Regions from separate parts of the Pantoea dispersa genome, predicted to be linked through region 1. Evidence: predicted binding sites of a transcription regulator. Region 1 holds the regulator's gene; each other region holds the start of a gene.
What was found. The regulator CRP, encoded in region 1, controls carbon source genes, mostly activating them, when cyclic AMP is high. The targets are predictions, from matches to a motif close to ATGTGANNNNNNTCACAT.

Region 1 (7,312 bases):
ATTCGGCGGTGGCAATTTTCCACGCCAGCCACAGCAGGTAGAGGCTACCGGCCACTTTCAGTACCAGATGCAGTGAGGGATAGAGCAGAATCAGGCTGCCGATGCCAAACGCCACCATCAGCAACATCACCTGCATGCCAATCATGATACCAATCAGCAGTGGAAAGGTGCGCAGGAAGCCAAAATTAGCACCTGAGGCGGTAAGTAACATATTATTGGGCCCTGGCGTGATGGCCGCGACCCAGAGAAAGCCCAGCATTGATAAAAAAAGACTCAGTTCCATGTATATTCGGGTGCTCCTCACCCAGAAAAGCGAACAACCCATCGAAGCTATCAGCGAGTTATGCATCAGACAAGTACTATCCCAGGCTATTTTGATCGCCCGAGCGGCGAGCGCTTTACCCCGCTGCGCGGCTTCGGCAATGCGCATCTGCAAACGCTGCTGCCGCGCCTGCTGCGCCGGCGCGTCACGCTGCGCCCGCACTGGCAGCGCCTCGATCTGCCGGACGGCGACTTCGTCGATCTGGCGTGGAGCGAAGATCCGGCACAGGCACGTCACAAGCCGCGCATGGTGCTGTTCCACGGGCTGGAAGGCAGTTTCCGCAGCCCGTATGCCCATGGGCTGATGCAGGCGTGTCAGGCGCGCGGCTGGCTGGCGGTGATCATGCACTTCCGCGGCTGCAGCGGCGAGCCTAACCGTCTGCAGCGCATCTATCACTCCGGTGAAACTGAAGATGCGACCTATTTTCTGCACTGGCTGCAGCGCGAATGGGGCACGGTGCCAACGGCGGCGGTCGGCGTTTCGCTCGGCGGCAATATGCTGGCCTGTCTGCTGGGGCTGCAGGGCACGTCGGCCCCGCTGGATGCCGCGGTCGCCATCTCCGCGCCGCTGGCGCTGGAGCCGTGCAGCCAGAAGCTGGACGTGGGCTTTTCACGCTTTTATCAGCACTACCTGCTGACCCAGCTGAAGAAAAACGCCACGCGCAAACTGCGCGCCTGGCCGGGCACGCTGCCGGTCGATCTGACGCAGCTGCGCGCCTTCCGCCGGCTGCGTGAGTTTGATGATGCGATTACCGCCCGCGCCCACGGTTTTATTGATGCGCGCGACTATTATCAGCGCGCCAGCGCCATGCCATTGCTGACCGGCGTGCGCAAGCCGCTGCTGATCATCCATGCTAAAGATGATCCCTTTATGACCGATGCGGTGATCCCGCAGCCGCAGCAGTTGTCTGCCACAATTGAGTATCAGCTGACGCAGCAAGGCGGTCACGTCGGCTTCGTGAGCGGCAGCCTGCTGCGACCCAAAATGTGGCTGGAGCAGCGCGTGCCGGACTGGCTCTCAACTTATCTGGATATGTAATTGTGATTATTCCCTGGCAAGAACTCGACCCGACAACGCTGGAAAACCTGATAGAAAGTTTTGTGCTGCGTGAAGGCACCGATTATGGCGAGCAGGAGCGCAGCCTGACGCAGAAAGTGGCCGACGTGCGCCGCCAGCTCAAGCAGGGCGAGGTGGTACTGGTGTGGTCAGAATTGCATGAATCGGTCAATATTATGCCGCGGCGTGAATTTCGCGGCTAATGCGTCAGGCGGCAATTCGTGGTAACAATGCTCATCGCCGGACTTCACAGGGAGCGCTGTTATGTCAGCCAGGCATCCAGTCATAGCCGTTACCGGTTCCAGCGGCGCCGGAACCACCACCACCAGTCTCGCCTTCCGTAAAATTTTCCAGCAGCTGGATCTGCACGCGGCGGAAGTAGAAGGCGACAGTTTCCATCGCTATACCCGTCCGGAAATGGACATGGCGATTCGTAAGGCGCGCGACCTCGGGCGTCACATCAGCTACTTTGGCCCGGAAGCCAACGACTTCGGCCTACTGGAGCAGACTTTCCGCGACTATGGTCAGAGCGGACTCGGCCAGTCGCGCAAATATCTGCACACCTACGATGAAGCGGTGCCGTGGAATCAGGTGCCAGGCACGTTTACACCGTGGCAGCCGCTGCCGGAAAACACCGATGTGCTGTTCTATGAAGGCCTGCACGGCGGCGTGGTGACGCAGCAGCATAACGTGGCGGAACATGTCGATCTGCTGGTTGGCGTGGTACCGATTGTTAATCTGGAGTGGATTCAGAAACTGGTGCGCGACACCAGCGAGCGCGGCCATTCGCGCGAAGCGGTGATGGATTCGGTGGTGCGTTCGATGGAAGACTACATCAACTACATCACGCCGCAGTTTTCCCGCACGCACCTCAACTTCCAGCGCGTGCCGACCGTGGATACCTCGAACCCGTTTGCCGCGCGTGAGATCCCGTCGCTGGATGAGAGCTTTGTGGTGATCCATTTTCGCGGCCTGGAGGGCATCGCTTTTCCTTATTTACTGGCGATGATCCAGGGCTCGTTTATTTCCCACATGAATACGCTGGTGGTGCCGGGCGGCAAGATGGGACTGGCGATGGAGTTAATCATGACGCCGCTGGTGCAGCGGTTGATTGAAGGAAAACGCATTGAATAGCGCAGGCTAACGCGCCAGTTTCGCCGGGAGGTAATGAGATCGGGAGCGCAGGGCCGCGCTCCCGGCTGGATTACAGTTCGACGACTTCGTAGCTGTGCGTTATCTCGACGCCCTTGCCCAGCATGATCGCGACCGAGCAGTACTTCTCCGCGGACAGATCCACCGCGCGCGCCACCGCTTTATCGCTCAGCGCTTTGCCGCTGACAATAAAATGCAGATTGATATGCGTAAAAATGCGTGGCGCTTCTTCGCGGCGTTCTGAGGTCAGTTTGACTTCACAATCGGCGACATCGTTGCGCCCCTTTTGCAGAATCGACACCACGTCAATCGCGCTGCAGCCGCCCGCAGCCATCAACACCATCTCCATCGGGCTGGGCGCTTTATCACCGGAATTGCCGTCCATTAATACCTGATGACCGGATGAGGATTCTCCGAGAAAGGTCAGCCCTTCCACCCATTTCACTCGTGCCTGCATTATTCTTTCTCCTGAAGCGGCGGTTTTGCCGCCAGAGTACGCTTTCACCTGACAAACAGCAATGCAGACGCATCCCCCACCTGCTGAAGCGAGACAACAGGAGACAGGTTGCAAAAGCTATGCTACAAACAGTGCTGAAAATATTTTCGTCACGAAAGACGAAAGCGGGACGAATCAAAAGCATCGCTTACGAATCCACCCCCGAATAACTGTCCCTCACGGGAAACGCTGGACGATTTCACCGCCTGACAGGGAAAACTGCCCCCTGTATTTTGGGCACGATTACAACAGAGGATAATAGCGAATGGTTCTCGGCAAACCGCAAACAGACCCTACACTCGAATGGTTCCTGTCCCATTGCCATATTCACAAATATCCATCCAAAAGCACCCTCATCCATCAGGGTGAGAAAGCGGAAACGCTGTACTACATCGTGAAAGGTTCCGTCGCGGTACTGATTAAAGATGAAGAAGGCAAAGAGATGATTCTCTCCTACCTCAATCAGGGGGATTTCATCGGTGAGCTCGGCCTGTTTGAAGAGGGCCAGGAGCGTAGCGCCTGGGTACGTGCGAAAACCGCCTGCGAAGTGGCTGAAATTTCCTACAAAAAATTCCGTCAGCTGATTCAGGTCAATCCGGATATTTTAATGCGCCTGTCGGCGCAGATGGCGCGTCGCCTGCAGGTAACATCTGAAAAAGTCGGCAACCTTGCCTTCCTCGATGTGACCGGCCGTATCGCGCAAACGCTGCTCAACCTGGCGAAACAGCCTGATGCCATGACCCACCCGGACGGTATGCAGATTAAAATCACCCGTCAGGAGATTGGTCAGATCGTGGGCTGCTCACGCGAAACCGTGGGTCGTATCCTGAAAATGCTGGAAGATCAGAACCTGATCTCCGCACACGGCAAAACCATCGTCGTTTACGGCACCCGCTGATTTCTTCTCACCCACGGCGTGATGGCAACATCGCGCCGTTTCTGTTTACGATGAGCTGATGTGGCGTCGAATCATCTATCATCCGGAAGTTAACTATGCGCTGCGGCAAACGCTGGTGCTGTGCCTGCCTGTGGCGCTCGGCTGGCTGTTTGGCGATCTGCAAAAAGGGCTGCTGTTCTCCCTGGTGCCGGCCTGCTGCAACATCGCCGGTCTGGATACGCCACACAAGCGGTTCTTCAAACGGCTGATTGTCGGCGGCGCACTGTTCGCCAGCGGCAGTTTTCTGATTCAGTACCTCACGGCTTACGCTGTGCCGCTGCCGCTGATTCTGCTGGTGTTACCGCTGCTGGTGGGCGTGACCGGTGAAATCAGCCCGCTGCATGGCCGTTTGCTGCCCGGCACGCTGATCGCCGCCATCTTTACCTTAAGCCTCGTCGGCCGTATGCCTATGTGGGTCCCGCCGCTGCTGTATATCGGCGGGACGCTGTGGTACGGGCTGTTTAACTGGTTCTGGTTCTGGCTGTGGAAAGAGCAGCCGATGCGCGAGACCCTTAGCCTGCTGTACCGCGAGCTGGCCGATTACTGCGACGCCAAATACACCCTGCTGACGCAGCTGACCGATCCGGAAAAAGCGCTGCCGCCGCTACTGGCGCGCCAGCAGAAAGCGGTCGATCTGATCACCACCTGCTACCAGCAAATGCATATGCTGTCCGCCAGCCGTGATAACAGTCATAAACGCCTGACGCGCGCCTTTCAGGTTGCGCTCGATCTGCAGGAGCACATCTCGGTCAGCCTGCACCAGCCGGAAGAGGTGCAAAAGCTGGTGGAGCAGAGCCACGCCGAGGCGGTGATCCGCTGGAACGCGAAAATCATTTCGGCACGGCTGCGCGTGCTGGCCGATGCCATTCTCTATCACCAGCTGCCGGAACGCTTCCACATGGAGAAGCCGCTCGGCGCGCTGGAGAAAATTGCCCGGCAGCACCCGGATAATCCGGTCGGTAATTTCTGCCTCTACCATTTCAGCCGCATTGCGCGCGTGCTGCGCACGCAGAAGCCGCTGTATACCCGCGACCTGATGGCCGATCGCCAGCGCCGCCTGCCGCTGTTGCCGGCGCTGCGCAGCTACCTGTCGCTAAAATCTGCCGCGCTGCGGACGGCGGCGCGCTTCGCCGTGATGCTGATGTTCGGCAGCGCGCTGGCGCTGTTCTTCAATATTCCCAAGCCCTACTGGATTCTGATGACCATCATGTTTGTCAGCCAGAACGGCTACAGCGCCACGCGCGTGCGCATTCAGCACCGCGCGCTCGGCACCTTCGCCGGCTTGCTGATCGCCGCGGCGTCGCTGCGCTTTGCTGTTCCGGAGTCGATTGCCCTGCTGACCATGCTGGTCATCACGCTCGCCAGCTATCTGATCACGCGTAAATATTATGGCTGGTCGATGATTGGCTTTACCGTAACGGCGGTGTATTCGCTGCAGCTGCTGTCGCTGAACGGCGCGCAGTTTCTGCTGCCGCGCATGATGGATACGCTGATGGGCTGCCTGATTGCCTTCGCCGGCATGATCTGGCTATGGCCGCAATGGCAGAGCGGGCTGCTGCGCAATAACGCGCACGACGCGCTGGAAGCGTATCAGGAGGCGCTGCGCCTGCTGCTCGGTCCGGAGCAGGCGCCGGAGAAGCTGGCGTATCAGCGCGTCAAGGTTAACCAGGCGCACAACGCGCTGTTTAACTCGCTCAACCAGGCGTCCACCGAGCCGGGCTTTAACTTCCAGTATCTGAAAGATATGCGCCTGTGGGTGACTCACAGCCAGTTTATCGTCGAGCACATCAACGCCATGACCATTCTGGCGCGCGAGCACACCATGCTGACGCCAAAGCTGGCGGAGCGCTATTTGCAGTCCTGTGAAATCGCGCTGCAGCGCTGTCAGCAGCGGCTGGCTTACGACGGGCCGGGCAACGACAGCAATATTCTGGAAGCGCCGGAGAATCTGAATGAGGGGCCGGTGACGATTGTCGAACAGCATGTGAAGCGCATTCTGCAGCACCTCAATGTGATGCACACCATTTCTTCACTGGCGTGGAGCCAGCGCCCGCATCACGGCCGCTGGCTCAGCGTGCTGAAGCCGAAAGGTTAGTTCAGGACTTTCGCGATCGCCCGGGCGAAGCGCGCCATGCCTTCTGCGATATCGGTTGGCTCAATCACCAGCGACGGCACAAAGCGAATCACATCGCTGCCGGCGGTCAGTACCATCAGACCTTCAGCGGCGGAAGCGTTGAGGATATCGCGCGCTTTGCTGGCGTGCTGCGCGTTGAGTACGGCACCCAGCAGCAGCCCTTTGCCCCGAATTTCACTGAAGATATCGAACTGCTGATTGATCTTCTGCAGCGCCGAGACAAACTGCTCACGACGCGCGTCGACACCATTCAGTACCTCGGGCGTATTGATGATATCCAGCGCGGTTTCGGCAATCGCACAGGCCAGCGGGTTGCCGCCGTAGGTGGTGCCGTGCACGCCCGGCGCCATCACCGAGGCGATTTCATGAGTGGTCAGCATCGCGCTCACCGGGAAACCGCCGCCCAGCGCTTTAGCGGTGGTGATGATATCTGGCTTGATACCATAGTGTTCGTAAGCAAACAGCTTACCGCTGCGGCCCATGCCGCTCTGCACTTCATCCAGCACCAGCAGCGCGTTGTGCTGATCGCACAGCGCACGCAATCCCTGCATGAATTCCGGCGTTGCCGGCATCACGCCGCCTTCCCCCTGAATCGGCTCCACCACAATCGCGCAGGTGTGGTCGTCAATTACCGCCTTCACCGCGGCCAGATCGTTAAACGGCACATGGACGATATCCGCCGGCTTCGGGCCAAAGCCATCGGAGTATTTTGGCTGACCGCCCACCGAGACGGTGAACAGCGTGCGGCCGTGGAAGGCGTTGTGGAAAGCGATAATTTTGCTTTTGAACGGGCTGTGCTTTTTGCAGGCGTAGTAGCGCGCCAGTTTGAACGCCGCTTCGTTCGCTTCGGCACCGGAGTTACCGAAGAATACCCGCTCGGCGAAGGTCGCCGCGATCAGTTTACTGGCGAGGCGCAGCGCCGGCTCATTGGTGAACACGTTACTGGTGTGCCACAGGGTTTCGCCCTGGCTTTTCAGCGTTTCCACCAGCGCCGGATGACAATGGCCAAGCGCAGTGACCGCGATACCACCGGAGAAGTCGATATACTCTTTGCCCTGCTGATCCCATACGCGGCTGCCTTTGCCTTTGACCGGCACAAACTGCGCAGGTGCATAAACAGGCAAAATAACGTTATCGAACGTTTCCCGGCTTACCGCTAGATTTTCCGCTGCCATTGATGACCTCATCGGGTTATTTGTTGAGCTGATGTGAAAT
Region 2 (7,312 bases), 150 kb from region 1:
CGGTTGCCGCTTTTCGTTTGGTGATGATGATGGTCAGCAGCAGCGGAACCAGAATCGCCACCAGAATCGCCAGCGAGTAAACCGTCCAGTACTGTGGCTGAATCGAGAGGATGCCCGGCAAGCCGCCCACGCCGATGCCGTTGGCCATCACGCCGTTGAGGCCGCACAGCAGCGCCGCCAGCGCAGAGCCAATCATGGCGCACAGCATGGGGTAGCGGTACTTGAGGTTGACGCCGTACATCGCCGGCTCCGTTACGCCGAGCCACGCCGAAATAGCGGCCGGCACGGTGAGGTCGCGTTCAGCACGATCTTTGTTAGCGATAATGATGCCGACCACCGCAGCACCCTGTGCAATATTGGACAGCGCAATCAGCGGCCACACCGGCGTGCCGCCCATGCTCTGAATCATCTGCAGATCAACCGCCAGCGTGGTCTGATGCACGCCGGTGATCACCATCGGCGCATACAGGAAGCCAAACAGCGCGGCACCAATCGGCGCGAAGCTGCCGGTCATCAGATGACGCACCGCGAAGGCGATGCCGTCGCCGATCAGACGGCCAAACGGACCAATCAGGCTGTGGGCGAGGAAAACCGACAGCAGCAGCGCACACACAGGCACCACCACCAGCGTCAGATAGGCGGGCACGATACGTTTTAACGCCAGTTCGATTTTCGCCAGCGCCAGCCCGGCCAGCAGCGCCGGGATCACCTGCGCCTGATAGCCGACCCGATCAATGCTGAACCAGCCGAAGTTCCACACTTCCGGCACCTGGCTGCCAATCAGATACGCATTCATCAGCTGCGGTGAAACCAGCGTAATGCCCAGCACAATCCCCAGGATTGGCGTACCGCCCAGCTTGCGCACCACCGACCAGCAAATCCCCACCGGCAAATAGAAGAAGATCGCTTCACCGATCAGCCAGAGGAAATCGTACAGCCCTTTCACACCGGGATAGAGCTGCACCAGGGTTTTATCATCCGCCACGGCAATATCGCCCAGCACGTTACGGAAACCGAGAATTAAACCGCCGCTAATTAAAGCCGGTAATAACGGGAAAAATATCTCAGCAAAATGGGATAATAATGCCTCGTGCCATTTCATCTGGCTGCGCGCCTCAGATTTAATCTGCTCTTTAGAGGTCTCACTAATATTTAGTGCCTCTACTAACGCTTTATAATAAGTGTCAACTTCGGTTCCAATAATTACCTGAAACTGTCCGGCAGAGTTAAAGCATCCTTTAACGCCGGGCGTGGCGCGGATGGCCACCGGATCGGCTTTGTCGACATCCTGCAGCACAAAGCGCAGGCGGGTAATACAGTGCGAAAGTGACAGAATATTTTCCCGACCGCCCACGCGGTCAATGAGATCGTTAATGATCTCGCGACTGATGGTTTTCATTATCATCCCTTATTTCCATGCCGGAATCGGCAGTGGACGATAATACGCCGCTGCTTTTAATTTTAACCATAGCAAAACGAGGGAATTAGTTGGCGATCACAAAAATATTTACGCAATACATCGCAGGAAAATTAACTTAACAATAATTATTTAACCTGATAACTAAATTTGCGCCATTTAAATATAAATTCGGGACATTTCGTATTGTTGAATATTTATTTAAACGGTAGCGCGGTGGCAGCGCAAATTTCGCCACCGCGCAATAATGCGTCAGACGATGCGGTGGCGCAGACGACCAATCTTCTCAATTTCCACTTCGATCTCATCGCCAGGGAACATAAACAGCGGTGGCGTACGCTTTTTCCCCACGCCGCCTGGTGAGCCGGTGATGATGACATCGCCCGGTGACAGCGGACTAAACGCCGAGATGTATTCAATGATCTTCGCCACCGGATGCACCATGCTGGCCGTGGTATCGTTCTGCACTTCGCGCTGATTCAGCCAGGTTTTGATCGCCAGCTGCTGCGGGTCCGGGATGTCGTCGGCGGTGGTCATCCACGGGCCAAAGCCGCCGGTTTGCTGCCAGTTTTTGCCTGCGGTAAACCAGGTGAACTGCATGTCGCGCACCGTGGCATCCATAAAGCAGCTGTAGCCCGCCACATGCTGTAGCGCATCGGCGGCTTTTACCTGATAAGCCGCCTTGCCGATGATCACCGCCAGCTCGCCTTCGTAATCAAATTCAGCCGTGGTCGCCGGTTTAAGCAGGGGCTGCTCGTGTGCTGCCAGCGAATCGGCAAAGCGCACGAACAGCGTCGGTGCGTCGAGCGTGGCGGCAAACTCCTGGCGCTTGTCGGCATAGTTCATACCAACGCAGAAGACTTTGCCTGGGTTTTCCACCACCGGCAGGAAGCGAATCGCGCTGAAGGCATAGTCCACCGGCTCGCTCAGGTACCCCTGCAGGTCACTCAGGCCACCGCGCTGCAGCAGGGTTTTCAAATCCGGACAGCTGTCGCCCAGCCGCGCACCGAGATCGATCACGCCGTCGGGTTGCACGATGCCATAACTTTTTCTTGCCTGGTCAATAAGAGAAAAACTGCACAGCTGCATGATGGCCTCAATGTTATAGAGAATTTGCGCGCAGGTTATCAAAAGCCAGACGGAAAAGCGGTATGACCTGAGGGTAAAGTAATTAATGTTTGTGAGTTTTGGTGACAGAGGTGCGCAGAGGGGAACGGCGCCGGGTGATAACCACAGGTCGATCCCTGACCGCGATTATCGAGGGTTTCTGGCGGAGCGCTTAGTTTAAGGCACCCGGCGGTACGTGTTTGAAGGTCTCAACATAAGAGCGAAACACGGAGCGGAAAAAACGTTTCATGGTGCACCTGATACAAAAATTGTTGAAGAATTACGCGAAAATTATAACGCCCGCGCATTTTTCACGCAATTATTTTTGAACCAGATCACAATAACGCGCCCACCCCATCGTGCAAGTCGTTAACGGAACAGCCCTAAGTGCTCAATCAGGATGGTGCAGCCAATGCTGATCAGTACCACGCCGCCCAGCACTTCCGCCCATTTGCCCATTACCGGACCGATAAAGCGGCCGACCAGCACACCGGTGGTCGCCATGATGGTGGTAGCCGCACCGATGGTGAGCGCGGTGAGCACAATATTAACCTGCAGGAACGCGAGGCCAACTCCCACCGCCAGCGCATCGAGGCTGGTCGCTACCGCCGTCAGCGCCAGTACCATAAAGCCGTGGCGCTGCGGCGCTTCGCACGGCTCGTCGGCCGTCTGACGGAAGCCTTCCATGATCATTCGTCCGCCAAGAATGCCCAGCAGACCAAATGCCACCCAGTGATCCCACGCCATAATGTAGTGGCTGGCGGCCAGCCCGATGGCCCACCCCACCAGCGGCGTCAGCATTTCAATGACGCCAAAAATCAGCCCTGTGCGTAATGCTTCTTTGAAACCCGGACGATACAGCGACGCGCCTTTGCCCAGTGCTGCAGCGAAAGCGTCCATCGACATACCAAAGGCCAGAATCAGGGTTGCGATAAATGTCATGGTTTTCAGTCAATGCGGTGAAATAAGACGATTAAGCCTGCACTTTGTCCGCATATCGGGTTCAGTAATGAAAAAGTGCGCGCAGTCTAGCACGCCAACCCGCCAAAAAAAAGACAACAAAATCATGGGTTTAAGTATAGCAAAGGCTATAACTCTTAACTGCCGCTATTTCTGCAGCTAAGTAGATGGAATAGAAGAAATTTCTTAGCGTACGCTGCTGCGGGGATTGCACCGCGCCGCGGTTTTATGCGCTAATGCCCGCGCTAACTGATTTTGGAATGATGCGATGAAAAACCCATTTGAAACGCTGATCATCCCGGGCGGCATTCTGCTGCTGGGCTTTCTTTCGGCGCTACTGCTGCCCGCCCCTTCGTTTGGCGTGGCGCTGGCAAAACAGCTGCAGCAGGCTCTGCATCTGCAGGATGTGAATCAGCTGTACACCATGGTGTTCTGCGTCTGGTTTTTGCTGCTGGGTACCGTTGAGTTTTTCATTATCCGCTTCGTCTGGCGCCGCTGGTTCCAGCTGCGCTGAACGGTGTACGTGATGCATTTTTCTTCTGACGGGCACCTGACACGGTGCCCAAATAAAAAGCCACATAAATGTAACATTATTTTTACACGAGCTGGCGAAACATCAGGCAACATAAAATCCGCATAAAAAATCAATTTCGCTAAAACCTATCTTTTTCAATGCGTTAATTTGTGATCCAGCTCACCGTGTGAAATCAACCCTCTCCATTTCCCTCACACTGCCGCAACAACTACGTTACTATAACCGCCTGATTAGGGGATAAAAATCCCTTATGACAGCGCCGTCGGGCTGATTAATTCTTATGCTGAATCATTTCTGCATTTAAAAAATAAACAAACGTTTAATTCCGATACGAGAATGTTATATTCGAATGCATATGCATAACGTGCAGTTAACCGTTATCACACCTATGGCTTAAACCTGAGTCTTAACCTTTGAGAAATAGCGCAACGCGCTTGCAAAAAGCGTGGCTGTTTCGCCTGCGAACCTGTTGAGCTTCAGGGCAACAGAGAGGAGATGTCGCCTCATGAGCAACACTGCGGTAAATCTGGCGCTAGCCGCCGCTGGCATGGAAAGCACACACCTTCAGGAACGAAAAGACGTAGATGTCCTGCTGATCGGCGCAGGCGTGATGAGTGCTACCTTAGGCACCTGGCTGCAGGATCTCGAGCCAGACTGGTCGATTGAGATGGTCGAGCGGCTGGATGATGTCGCGGTCGAATCCTCTAACGGCTGGAACAATGCCGGCACCGGCCACGCGGCGCTGGCCGAGCTGAACTATACGCCCGAAAGAGCGGATGGCAGCATCGACATTGCCAAAGCGGTGGCTATTAACGAATCCTTCCAGATTTCCCGCCAGTTCTGGGCGTATCACGTACAGAAAGGCAACCTGAGTAATCCACAAAGCTTTATTCACAGCACGCCGCACATGAGTTTTGTCTGGGGCGAGGCCAACGTGGCTTTCCTGCGCAAGCGCTTCCAGGCACTGCATAAAAGCACCCTGTTCCGCGGTATGAACTATTCCGAAGATCGTGACCAGATCGCTGAGTGGATTCCGCTGGTGATGAACGGGCGTGACCGCAAGCAGAAAGTGGCGGCCACCTGGACCGACATGGGCACCGACGTTAACTTCGGTGAAGTGACGCGCCAGCTGATTGCCGCGCTGGAGAAGAAAGAGAATTTCCGCCTGCGTCTGCGTCAGGAAGTACGCGATATCAAGCGCCTGAGCGATGGGCGCTGGCAGGTAAGCCTGCACAACCTCGCCAGCGGTGAGTCGCGGGTGCTGACCGCGCGCCAGCTGTTTATCGGTGCCGGCGGTGCGGCGCTGCCGCTGCTGCAAAAAACCGGCATCCCGGAAGTAAAAGGCTACGCCGGTTTCCCGGTGGGCGGCTCGTTCCTCGTCACGGAAAACCCGGACGTGGTGGCGCAGCACATGGCGAAGGTGTACGGCAAAGCCAGCGTGGGCGCACCGCCGATGTCGGTCCCGCACGTTGATACCCGCGTACTGGATGGCAAGCAGGTGCTGCTGTTTGGCCCGTTTGCGACCTTCTCCACTAAATTCCTCAAGCAGGGCTCGCTACTGGATATGTTCGGCGCGATGAACAGCAGTAACCTGCTGCCGATGATGCAGGTTGGGCTGAAAAGCTTCGATCTGGTGAAATATCTGGTCGATCAGGTGCTGCAGAGCGATGACGATCGTATGGAAGCGCTGCGCGCTTATGTGCCGCAGGCAAAACAGGAAGACTGGAAGCTGGTCACGGCCGGTCAGCGCGTGCAAATCATCAAAAATGATGAGAAAGAGGGCGGCGTGCTGCGTCTCGGTACCGAAGTGGTCACCTCGGCCGACGGCTCGATCTCTGCGCTGCTGGGCGCGTCACCGGGCGCCTCCACCGCAGCACCGATTATGCTGGAGCTGATGGCGAAAGTGTTCCCGGAGCAGATGCGCTCGCCCGAGTGGCAAACTAAAATCCGCGCGGTAATCCCGTCGTGGGGCCGCAAGCTGAACGGCGACGTGGCGCTGACCGAGAAGGTGCTGGCCGAAACCAGTCGCGTGCTGCAGCTGGATTACGCACCGGTCATCACGCCGGAAGCCGCGAACGACGAAGGTCGTGAAACCGCCCATGTGGTGGGCAAATAAGCGGCGACGCCTGTCCCTTCACCGGTAAATACAGACCTGACTGAGGCCGCAATCGCGGCCTCTTTTTTTGATTACGGTGTCGCCCTTTGGATGACGCAATCCCTGACGGTTCAGCCTGGGATTTATTCACCAGGAAGCGCGCGTTTGTTAGCGGCACAATACATTGCACATTGCGCGATAAATCGCGCCGCTACATCAGGGTGCGTCGTACGGCTTCGTTAACTGACCAGCCCCCCATATGGTGCCCCTGCTTACCGCGCCATCTAACGCCGTAGCATCAGCTCAATAGCAGCGCGTCATACAGCATCCAGCCGGTGGTTGCCACCAGCGACAGCGCCATTAGCGTGTTGAACGCCTGACGTTTCCACGCAATCTGCAGGTGATGGCGCAGCCGGTCGCCCAGCGCTGCCCAGATTAAAATGCACGGCAGGTTGAGGGCGGCAAAGCCGAGCAGCACCGCCAGCACACCGTTGCTGTTGGCATACATCAGCGCCACGTTGGTGACCATCAGCCAGGCTTTGGGATTCACCGCCTGGAAACACACGCCGCCCAGCAGGGTCATCGGACGCGGACGTTCGCGCAGCTGCGGCGCACCGGCGCGGAAGATTTTCCACGACAGCCACAGCAAATAGCTGCATCCCACCACCGTCAGCGGCAACCGCACAGACGCCATCCAGTGCAATAGCAGCTCCAGCGCCACGCTCGCCAGCAGCATCTGTAACGCACAGCCGAGCAGGATGCCAAACAGCATCGGCAGCGTGCGCCGGAAGCCAAAATTGACGCCGGACGTGGCCAGTAACAGATTGTTCGGACCCGGTGTAATCGACATCACCGTAACGTAGCTAAAGAAGGATGGATCGAGCATGGTACGTTTCCCTGAGAATCAACGAAACACCATGCTAATGCGCATATTACGATGGCAACAGAGACACAAAATCACTATTGTGATGGATACAGTTAAGGCAATTTTAAATTGTACCTATTGCGCGTGGAGGCTTTTGTGTCCCTTCCTCTCTCATCCGGCCAGACGCTGTACCAGCAGCTGGCGGACAGTTTTGCCGAATCTATCCATCAGGGCACGCTGAAGCCGGGTAAGCGCCTGCCGGCTATCCGGCGCGTGGCACAGTCGCACCAGGTCAGCATCAATACCGTGCTAAGTGCCTGGCATATCCTTGAA
Region 3 (7,312 bases), 630 kb from region 1:
CCTCATCGCGCTGCTGACCTGGCCCCAGCAGCTCGGCCACTGGCACGCCGAGGCACTGGCCGAGCAGGTCGAGCAGCGCCGCTTCCAGCGCCGCCACCGCATTGACCCGCAGCTCAAACGTCCAGGCGCCGTTGCCGAAGGTATCGAAATCCGCCGACTGGTTGCCTTTATGCACCTGCTGCACCAGCCGGTTCATGCGCGCCACCTGCTGCCCTTTCACCTGCGGAATTGCCGCGACCAGCGTCTGATAAATGGTTTCACCGCCCGGCGCTTCGCCGACGCCGGTGTGACCGGCGCTGTCGGTCAGCACCACGATATTGCGGGTGAAGCAGGCGCTGTGCGCGCCGCCGATGTTGAGCAGCATGCTGTCGTAACCCGCCACCGGAACCACCTGCATGTCGGTAATCACCGGGGAACTTTGCGTATTCATATTCGGTTCCTTATGACCGGGGTTTGAGTTCGACACGTTTGATATCGCCGGTTATCACCAGGAAGCTGAACGCCGCCACAAACGCATGGATGCCGACATAAATCAGCGCCCCTTCAAACGAACCGCTGGTGGCGATGATGTAACCAATGGCAATCGGCGTGACGATGCCAGAGAAGTTACCGAACATATTGAACAGACCGCCGCTCAGGCCGCTGATCTCTTTGGGTGCAGTATCGGCCATCACCGCCCAGCCCAGCGCACCAATGCCTTTACCAAAGAACGCCAGCGCCATAAACAGCACCACTACCCATTCGGTTTCGGTGTAGTTACACATCACCATGCTGATGGAGAGCAGCATGCCGATGACGATTGGGGTTTTACGCGCGATGTTCAGCGAGCCGGTTTTACGCATCAGATAATCTGAAATCACGCCGCCCAGCACGCCGCCGAGGAAGCCGCAGATGGCGGGAATCGAGGCGATCATGCCGGCTTTAAGAATCGACATGCCGCGCGCCTGCACCAGATACACCGGGAACCAGGTAATAAAGAAGTAGGTCAGGGCGTTAACGCAGTACTGACCGAGATAGATCCCCCACATCATGCGGGTGGAGAGCAGTTGCTTAATTTGGAACCACTTCTCATCCCAGCTCACTTTACGCTCGGCTTTCTTCGCATCCATGTTAATCAGCGCGCCGCCCTGCTCCATGTACTCCAGCTCGGCTTTGTTCACGCCAGGGTGATCGTTCGGGTCATGAATCACTTTCAGCCAGATAAAGCTGAGAATGATGCCCAGCCCACCCATGAACCAGAACACGTGCGCCCAGCCCACCTCGGCCACCAGCCAGCCCATGATTGGTGCGAAAATCACCGTGGCGAAGTACTGGGCGGAGTTAAAGATGGCGACGGCGGTACCGCGCTCCTGCGCCGGGAACCAGGCAGCAACAATACGGCTGTTACCCGGGAAAGATGGCGCTTCCGCCAGTCCCACCATGAAGCGCAGCAGGAACAGCGACACCACAATGCCGAAGCCGCTAAAGATGTCGACAAAGCCCTGCAGCAGGGTAAACAGCGACCACAGGAAGATGCTCCAGAAATAGACGCGTTTGGAGCCGAAGCGGTCCAGCAGCCAGCCGCCCGGAATCTGACCAATAACGTACGCCCACGAGAAGGCGGAGAAGATGTAGCCGAGGCCGACGGAATCGAGACCGATCTCCTTCGACATCGCCGAACCGGCAATCGAAATGGTGGCCCGGTCACCGTAGTTGAACGAGGTGACGATAAATAACATCACCACAATCCAGTAACGGGCGTTGGTGCGCTTCTGCACCGCTGCCGCTGTCTGGCTGTAACTATTCATGATGCACTCCTGAAATATAGCGAACGCTACATTCACTCTGACTGCATACACATCGCGTTGGGTATCAGAATGATGTTGGGTTAAACACGGCGATTGTTGTTATGGCAAAACGATGATGCGTCGTGACGAATAACCAAACGTTGAAGAACGGCAATCAGTATAGGAACAGCATCGCCGCGAAACACTGGAGGAACGCCCGAGGATAATCATCAATCCGGCACGATTTTCTGGCATTTGCCCATAACGCTGCGGCGTGGCTCACGGAACCCGCCATTCAGCCGCCAGATTGCTGGAAAAGTGAACAGTAAGCGTACGCTTTGTGAGGCTCTTCACTTGCGTTTGGTAAAACGAACCAAACTGCGCGCCGATCGCGGCACAAAGCCAGTCAGTTGCACAATGCGCGGGTGAATACCCCTGCTTATACTGAGGCTGGCAAATAACGATGATGTGACGGACTTGATTTCAACCGCACCGCTATGACCGGTGCGACGAACCGGAAGGTGAGCAATGAACCGACCTCTGACAGACAAACCGCGCTACATTAAAGTGCACGACGCCGATAACGTGGCGATAGTGGTCAACGATCAGGGATTGCCCGCAGGCAGCCGCTTTGATGACGGTCTGCAACTGACTGAGCATGTGCCGCAGGGGCACAAAGTGGCGCTGAGCGATATCGCCCTGCATGGCGACATCGTGCGTTACGGTGAAGTGATTGGCACGGCGCTGCGCCCGATTGCGCGTGGCAGCTGGATTGAGGAGTCACTGGTGGCGCTGCCCGCCGCCCCACCGCTGGCCAGCGTGCCGCTGGCAACCAACGTGCCGCCGCCCCTGCCGCCGCTGGACGGCTACACCTTTGAAGGCTATCGCAATGCCGACGGCAGCGTCGGCACGCGCAATCTGCTCGGCATCACCACCAGCGTGCACTGCGTGGCGGGCGTGGTGGATTACGTGGTGCAGCTGATTGAGCGCGATTTGCTACCGCGCTACAGCAACGTCGATGGTGTGGTGGCGCTCAACCATTTATATGGCTGCGGCGTGGCGATCAACGCACCGGCGGCGATGGTGCCGATTCGTACCATTCACAACCTTGCACTGAATCCTAATTTTGGCGGCGAAGTGATGGTGGTGAGCCTCGGCTGCGAGAAATTACAGCCGGAGCGCCTGCTGACCGGCACACCGGACGTACAGGCCATTTCGCTGGATGAGCGCGATATCGTGCGCCTGCAGGATGAGCGTCACGTGGGCTTTGGCGCGATGGTCGATGAAATTCTGCAGGTGGCCGAGCGCCATCTGAAAAAACTCAATCAGCGTCAGCGCGAAACCTGCCCGGCGTCAGCGCTGGTGGTCGGCACCCAGTGCGGCGGCAGCGATGCGTTTTCCGGCGTGACGGCCAATCCGGCGGTTGGCTTTGCCTCGGATCTGCTGGTGCGCTGTGGTGCGACGGTGATGTTCTCGGAAGTGACCGAGGTACGCGATGCGATCCATCTGCTGACGCCGCGTGTGGTGAACGAAGCGGTGGGCAAACGGCTGCTGGAGGAGATGGCGTGGTACGACGATTATCTGAGCCAGGGGCAAACCGACCGCAGCGCGAATCCGTCGCCGGGCAATAAAAAAGGTGGCCTGGCCAATGTGGTAGAAAAAGCGCTGGGCTCAATTGCCAAATCCGGCCGCAGCCCGATTGTCGAAGTGCTGTCACCCGGACAGCGCCCGACGCAGCGCGGGTTGATTTACGCCGCCACGCCGGCCAGCGATTTTGTCTGTGGCACCCAGCAGATGGCTTCCGGCATTACGCTGCAGGTGTTCACCACCGGGCGCGGCACGCCTTACGGTCTGGCGGCAATTCCGGTGATCAAAATGGCGACGCGCAGCGCGCTGGCGAACCGCTGGCATGACCTGATGGACATCAATGCCGGCACCATCGCGACGGGTGAAGAGAGTATTGAACAGGTCGGCTGGCGGCTGTTTGAGCTGATTCTGGATATCGCCAGCGGACGTAAACAGACGTGGTCAGATCGCTGGGGAATCCGTAATCAGCTGGCGGTATTCAATCCGGCACCGGTGACGTGAGGTGCAAAATTAACTTTCGGCGCGATCGGTTCCCTCTCCCGCCGGCGGGAGAGGGTTAGGGTGAGGGCGTGAACCAAGCCAAACTACAACAACTTACCCCAGCTCTCCACCCACGGCGTGGTCACTGACTCGGGCTCCGGATTTTCCGTCGCATCCACCAGCAGCACCTCGCCAATACGCTGCGCCTGCTGCTCCTGCAGCGTGGCATCAAAAGTCTTTCCTGCTCCACAGAAATGGTCGTAACTGCTGTCGCCTAAAGCGATCACGCCATAGCGCAGCTCAGGCTGATAGCCCAGCTCATCGCGCACCTGCACATACAGTCGCGCGATATTGTCCGGAAAATCGCCCTGCCCGGTGGTCGAGGTAACAATTAACGCGACCTCTTTGCTGTAAGCCTGCCAGTCGGCCAGTGACGGATCTTCAAACACCTTCACCTCATGCCCCTGCGCTTCCAGCACCGGCTGCGCCTCTTCGGCAACCAGCAGCGCGTTGCCGTATACCGTACCTGTAAAAATGCCAATCTTTGCCATTTTGCCGCTCCTTTATTCTGTCGGCTTATCCTGGACTGCCTCAGCGGCAAACTCAACCCTCGGCACCTCGGGCAGTTGCTGCTGCCAGCCAAACGATTGCAGCATCTGCTGCCAGACACGATCCAGCCCGGCGCGAATCACCAGCGGTTCGCCGGTCACCGGATGCGTTAGCGTCAGCGCACTGGCGTGCAGCATAAGTCGATCCATGCCAAAGTGGGCTGCGGCACCGCGGTTCTGCCGCAGATCGCCGTGCGAGCTGTCACCAATAATCGGATGACGCAGGTGCGCCATATGGCGCCGCAGCTGATGCTTGCGCCCGGTGTGCGGCGACAGCTCAACCAGCGTATAACGTGCGCTGAGGTACTTGCCGATGGCCACCGGCAGTTCTGCCTGCGCCAGCGCGCGATAATCGGTGACCGCCGGCTGCGGCGCGCGCGGTTCCGTGACAAACTTGTCCGCAATTTTATCCAGCTCTTCCACCAGCGGATAATCCAGCGTTGCGCTACCGTCCAGCCAGCCGCGCACCACTGCGTGATAGGTCTTCTGTATCTGATGCTGTTCAAACTGCTGCGCCAGCAGCCGCCCGATTTCGCTGGAGAGCCCCATCAGCAGCACGCCAGACGTGGGACGATCGAGGCGATGCGCGGTAAATACGTGCTGACCAATCTGATCGCGCACCGTCTGCATCACCACCACTTTCTCTTTGCGATCGAGCCAGCTGCGGTGCACCAGCCAGCCCGCCGGTTTATTCACCGCAACCAGCCATGCATCCTGATAAATGATCTCCAGCATCAGGCGTCCGGCGGCGCAAACAGCGCATCAAGCTGGCTGAGCGTCAGCAGCAGCGCTGCATGGCCCGGCGTGGTGGGCGGCAGGGCCATCTCATAATAAGGCGTAACGGCGAAGTTTTGCGGCAGCGCGGCGCCGGCGTCAAGCAGCGCCTGCATGCGCGGCAGCAGGACCCACTGCAGCCATTCGAGCGGCTGCAGGGTATCGAGACAGAAAGGTTGCGTGCTATTAAAGGCTTCCGCCGCCGGGGCGTGCGTCTGCCAGTGGCCGTGTTCGCGCATCACCGCTTCGACCTGCTGCAGCCGCTGAATAATCAGGTGCGTCGACATACGCTACCTCCGCGTCAAAAAGGGGCGGCAAGCATATCATTAGTGGGTGCGCGCGCAAAAACGGCATAAAAAAAGGAGCACTGTGATTACAGTGCTCCCGGTTCGTTTGCAGCATTCCCGCCACCGCTGTGCTCCCTGCTCATCCATGACAACTGTTCCTGCGCTTTCCGTCGCCCGTCATCGTGACATTGGTCCTTAGCATCCTGGCCCGCCACATCCCGCGTGGCTCTCATTCTCCATCCTGGAGGTGTCCTTTACTCACTCCGGAGTGTCCTGCTTCATCCTGAAGCCTTCCCTGTGACGTAAACTCCGTTACGTTCCTGCCGCCTGGCTGACATTCTCCTGAACGTCTCTCAATCCGTGGCTTCCTGCCAGTGGTGACTATTCTGGCAGAAACCATCGCAATAACAAGTCAGTAAGCGCCGTTAAACGATTAAGCCATGTCTTAATTTTCAGATTGATGCCATAACTGCATGATTCACAATATTTTTACATTGCGGACTTCCGGAAGTCTGCGCAATGTTCTGGCGATCTCGCACACCAGTTGTGAGAGATCTCTTACAAGAGCTGCGAGAAAAGTCTGCAACTCACGAACTAACCGGTTGTAAAGCATTAAGAAATGTCTGAATATCCACCGCCAGTTTCTGCCGCTTTTTCGTACCCGGCTGCTCCACAATTACCTCTCCGGTCAGATTACACACCGCGATAACATCCTGCTCCGAATCTGTCGTGGCGATAAACAGCGTCGGGCTCTGTTTCAGACGGCGCTTCATCACCAGATGACCAATCAGGTTCTCCTGCAGGCGGGTAAAATCGTCCTCGCTCCACACCTGCAGCAGCGTCAGCGACTGCTGTGCAAACTGCGCGTGCATGTCGCCGGCAAATTGTGTGGTATAGAACGTGGTGAGGTCCGGCTGCAGCTGAATATCCAGTGCGCGCTCAACGGCTGCCAGCGAGGCTGGCAGGGTAAAGTCCTGCGGCTGCCACAGAACGCGCTCATCCAGTTCACTGATGATGCAGGGCGACGGCACGCCGTACAGCTCTGCGCTGGCGGGAAAATGGCCGTGCTGCTGCTGCCAGTGCGCTACATAACGGGCGGTAAAATCGCGCAGGGCCTCTGCGGTTTGCTGCATCATTCATCTTCTCGCTGGTGATCGGTTACACTGACTCCCTTTGATGGATTTTAGTGGTAACCGTTATGTCTTCTGAAAACCGGGATACGGCGCTGAGCGGCCTGACTTTGGGTAAGCCCACCGCGTATGTTGATCGCTACGATAACACGCTGCTGCAGGCGGTGCCGCGCAGCCTGAATCGCGAGCCGCTCGGGCTCTATCCCGACAACCTGCCGTTCCACGGCGCAGATATCTGGACGCTGTATGAACTCTCCTGGCTAAACAGCAAAGGCGTGCCGCAGGTCGCGGTCGGCGAAGTGGTGCTAAGCGCCGACAGCGTGAATCTGATCGAGTCCAAAAGCTTCAAACTCTATCTTAACAGCTTTAACCAGACGATCTTCGCCGACTGGGGCGCCGTGCGGCAAACGCTGGAGCGCGATCTCAGCGCCTGCGCTAACGGCCAGGTCAGCGTGGCGCTGTTTCGCCTGAGCGAAGTGGAAGGTCAGCCGATCGGGCACTTCGCTGGCGATGTCATCGACGAGCAGGATATCACCATCAGCGATTACGGCTTTAACGCTGATTACCTCGCCAGCGCAACGGGCAGCGAAGTGGTTGAAGAGACGCTGGTCAGCCATCTGCTGAAATCGAACTGTCTGATCACCAATCAGCCGGACTGGGGTTCAGTGATGATCCGCTAT

Region 2: a site for CRP is predicted at 2,848-2,865, ahead of azuC (stress response protein AzuC). Genes of this name have one in related genera too.
Region 3: a site for CRP is predicted at 2,105-2,122, ahead of garD (galactarate dehydratase). Genes of this name have one in related genera too.

The regions. Positions count from the first base shown of each region.
Region 1 covers NZ_CP082346.1:292,382-299,693, reverse strand. The annotation lists gene K7H94_RS01335 (LysE family translocator) at 1-283, opposite strand, end outside; gene K7H94_RS01330 (hydrolase) at 344-1,360, shown strand; gene K7H94_RS01325 (YheU family protein) at 1,363-1,581, shown strand; gene K7H94_RS01320 (phosphoribulokinase) at 1,643-2,512, shown strand; gene K7H94_RS01315 (OsmC family protein) at 2,583-2,987, opposite strand; gene crp (cAMP-activated global transcriptional regulator CRP) at 3,292-3,924, shown strand; gene K7H94_RS01305 (YccS/YhfK family putative transporter) at 3,983-6,058, shown strand; gene argD (bifunctional acetylornithine/succinyldiaminopimelate transaminase) at 6,055-7,272, opposite strand.
Region 2 covers NZ_CP082346.1:144,870-152,181, reverse strand. The annotation lists gene treB (PTS trehalose transporter subunit IIBC) at 1-1,399, opposite strand, end outside; gene K7H94_RS00695 (fumarylacetoacetate hydrolase family protein) at 1,670-2,506, opposite strand; gene azuC (stress response protein AzuC) at 2,697-2,774, opposite strand; gene mntP (manganese efflux pump MntP) at 2,894-3,466, opposite strand; gene K7H94_RS00680 (DUF1158 domain-containing protein) at 3,753-3,998, shown strand; gene mqo (malate dehydrogenase (quinone)) at 4,525-6,135, shown strand; gene K7H94_RS00670 (LysE family translocator) at 6,413-7,000, opposite strand; gene K7H94_RS00665 (aminotransferase-like domain-containing protein) at 7,136-7,312, shown strand, end outside.
Region 3 covers NZ_CP082346.1:922,189-929,500, reverse strand. The annotation lists gene K7H94_RS04230 (glucarate dehydratase family protein) at 1-430, opposite strand, end outside; gene K7H94_RS04225 (MFS transporter) at 441-1,787, opposite strand; gene garD (galactarate dehydratase) at 2,295-3,854, shown strand; gene K7H94_RS04215 (flavodoxin) at 3,938-4,384, opposite strand; gene truC (tRNA pseudouridine(65) synthase TruC) at 4,397-5,176, opposite strand; gene K7H94_RS04205 (YqcC family protein) at 5,176-5,502, opposite strand; gene syd (SecY-interacting protein) at 6,090-6,638, opposite strand; gene queF (NADPH-dependent 7-cyano-7-deazaguanine reductase QueF) at 6,701-7,312, shown strand, end outside.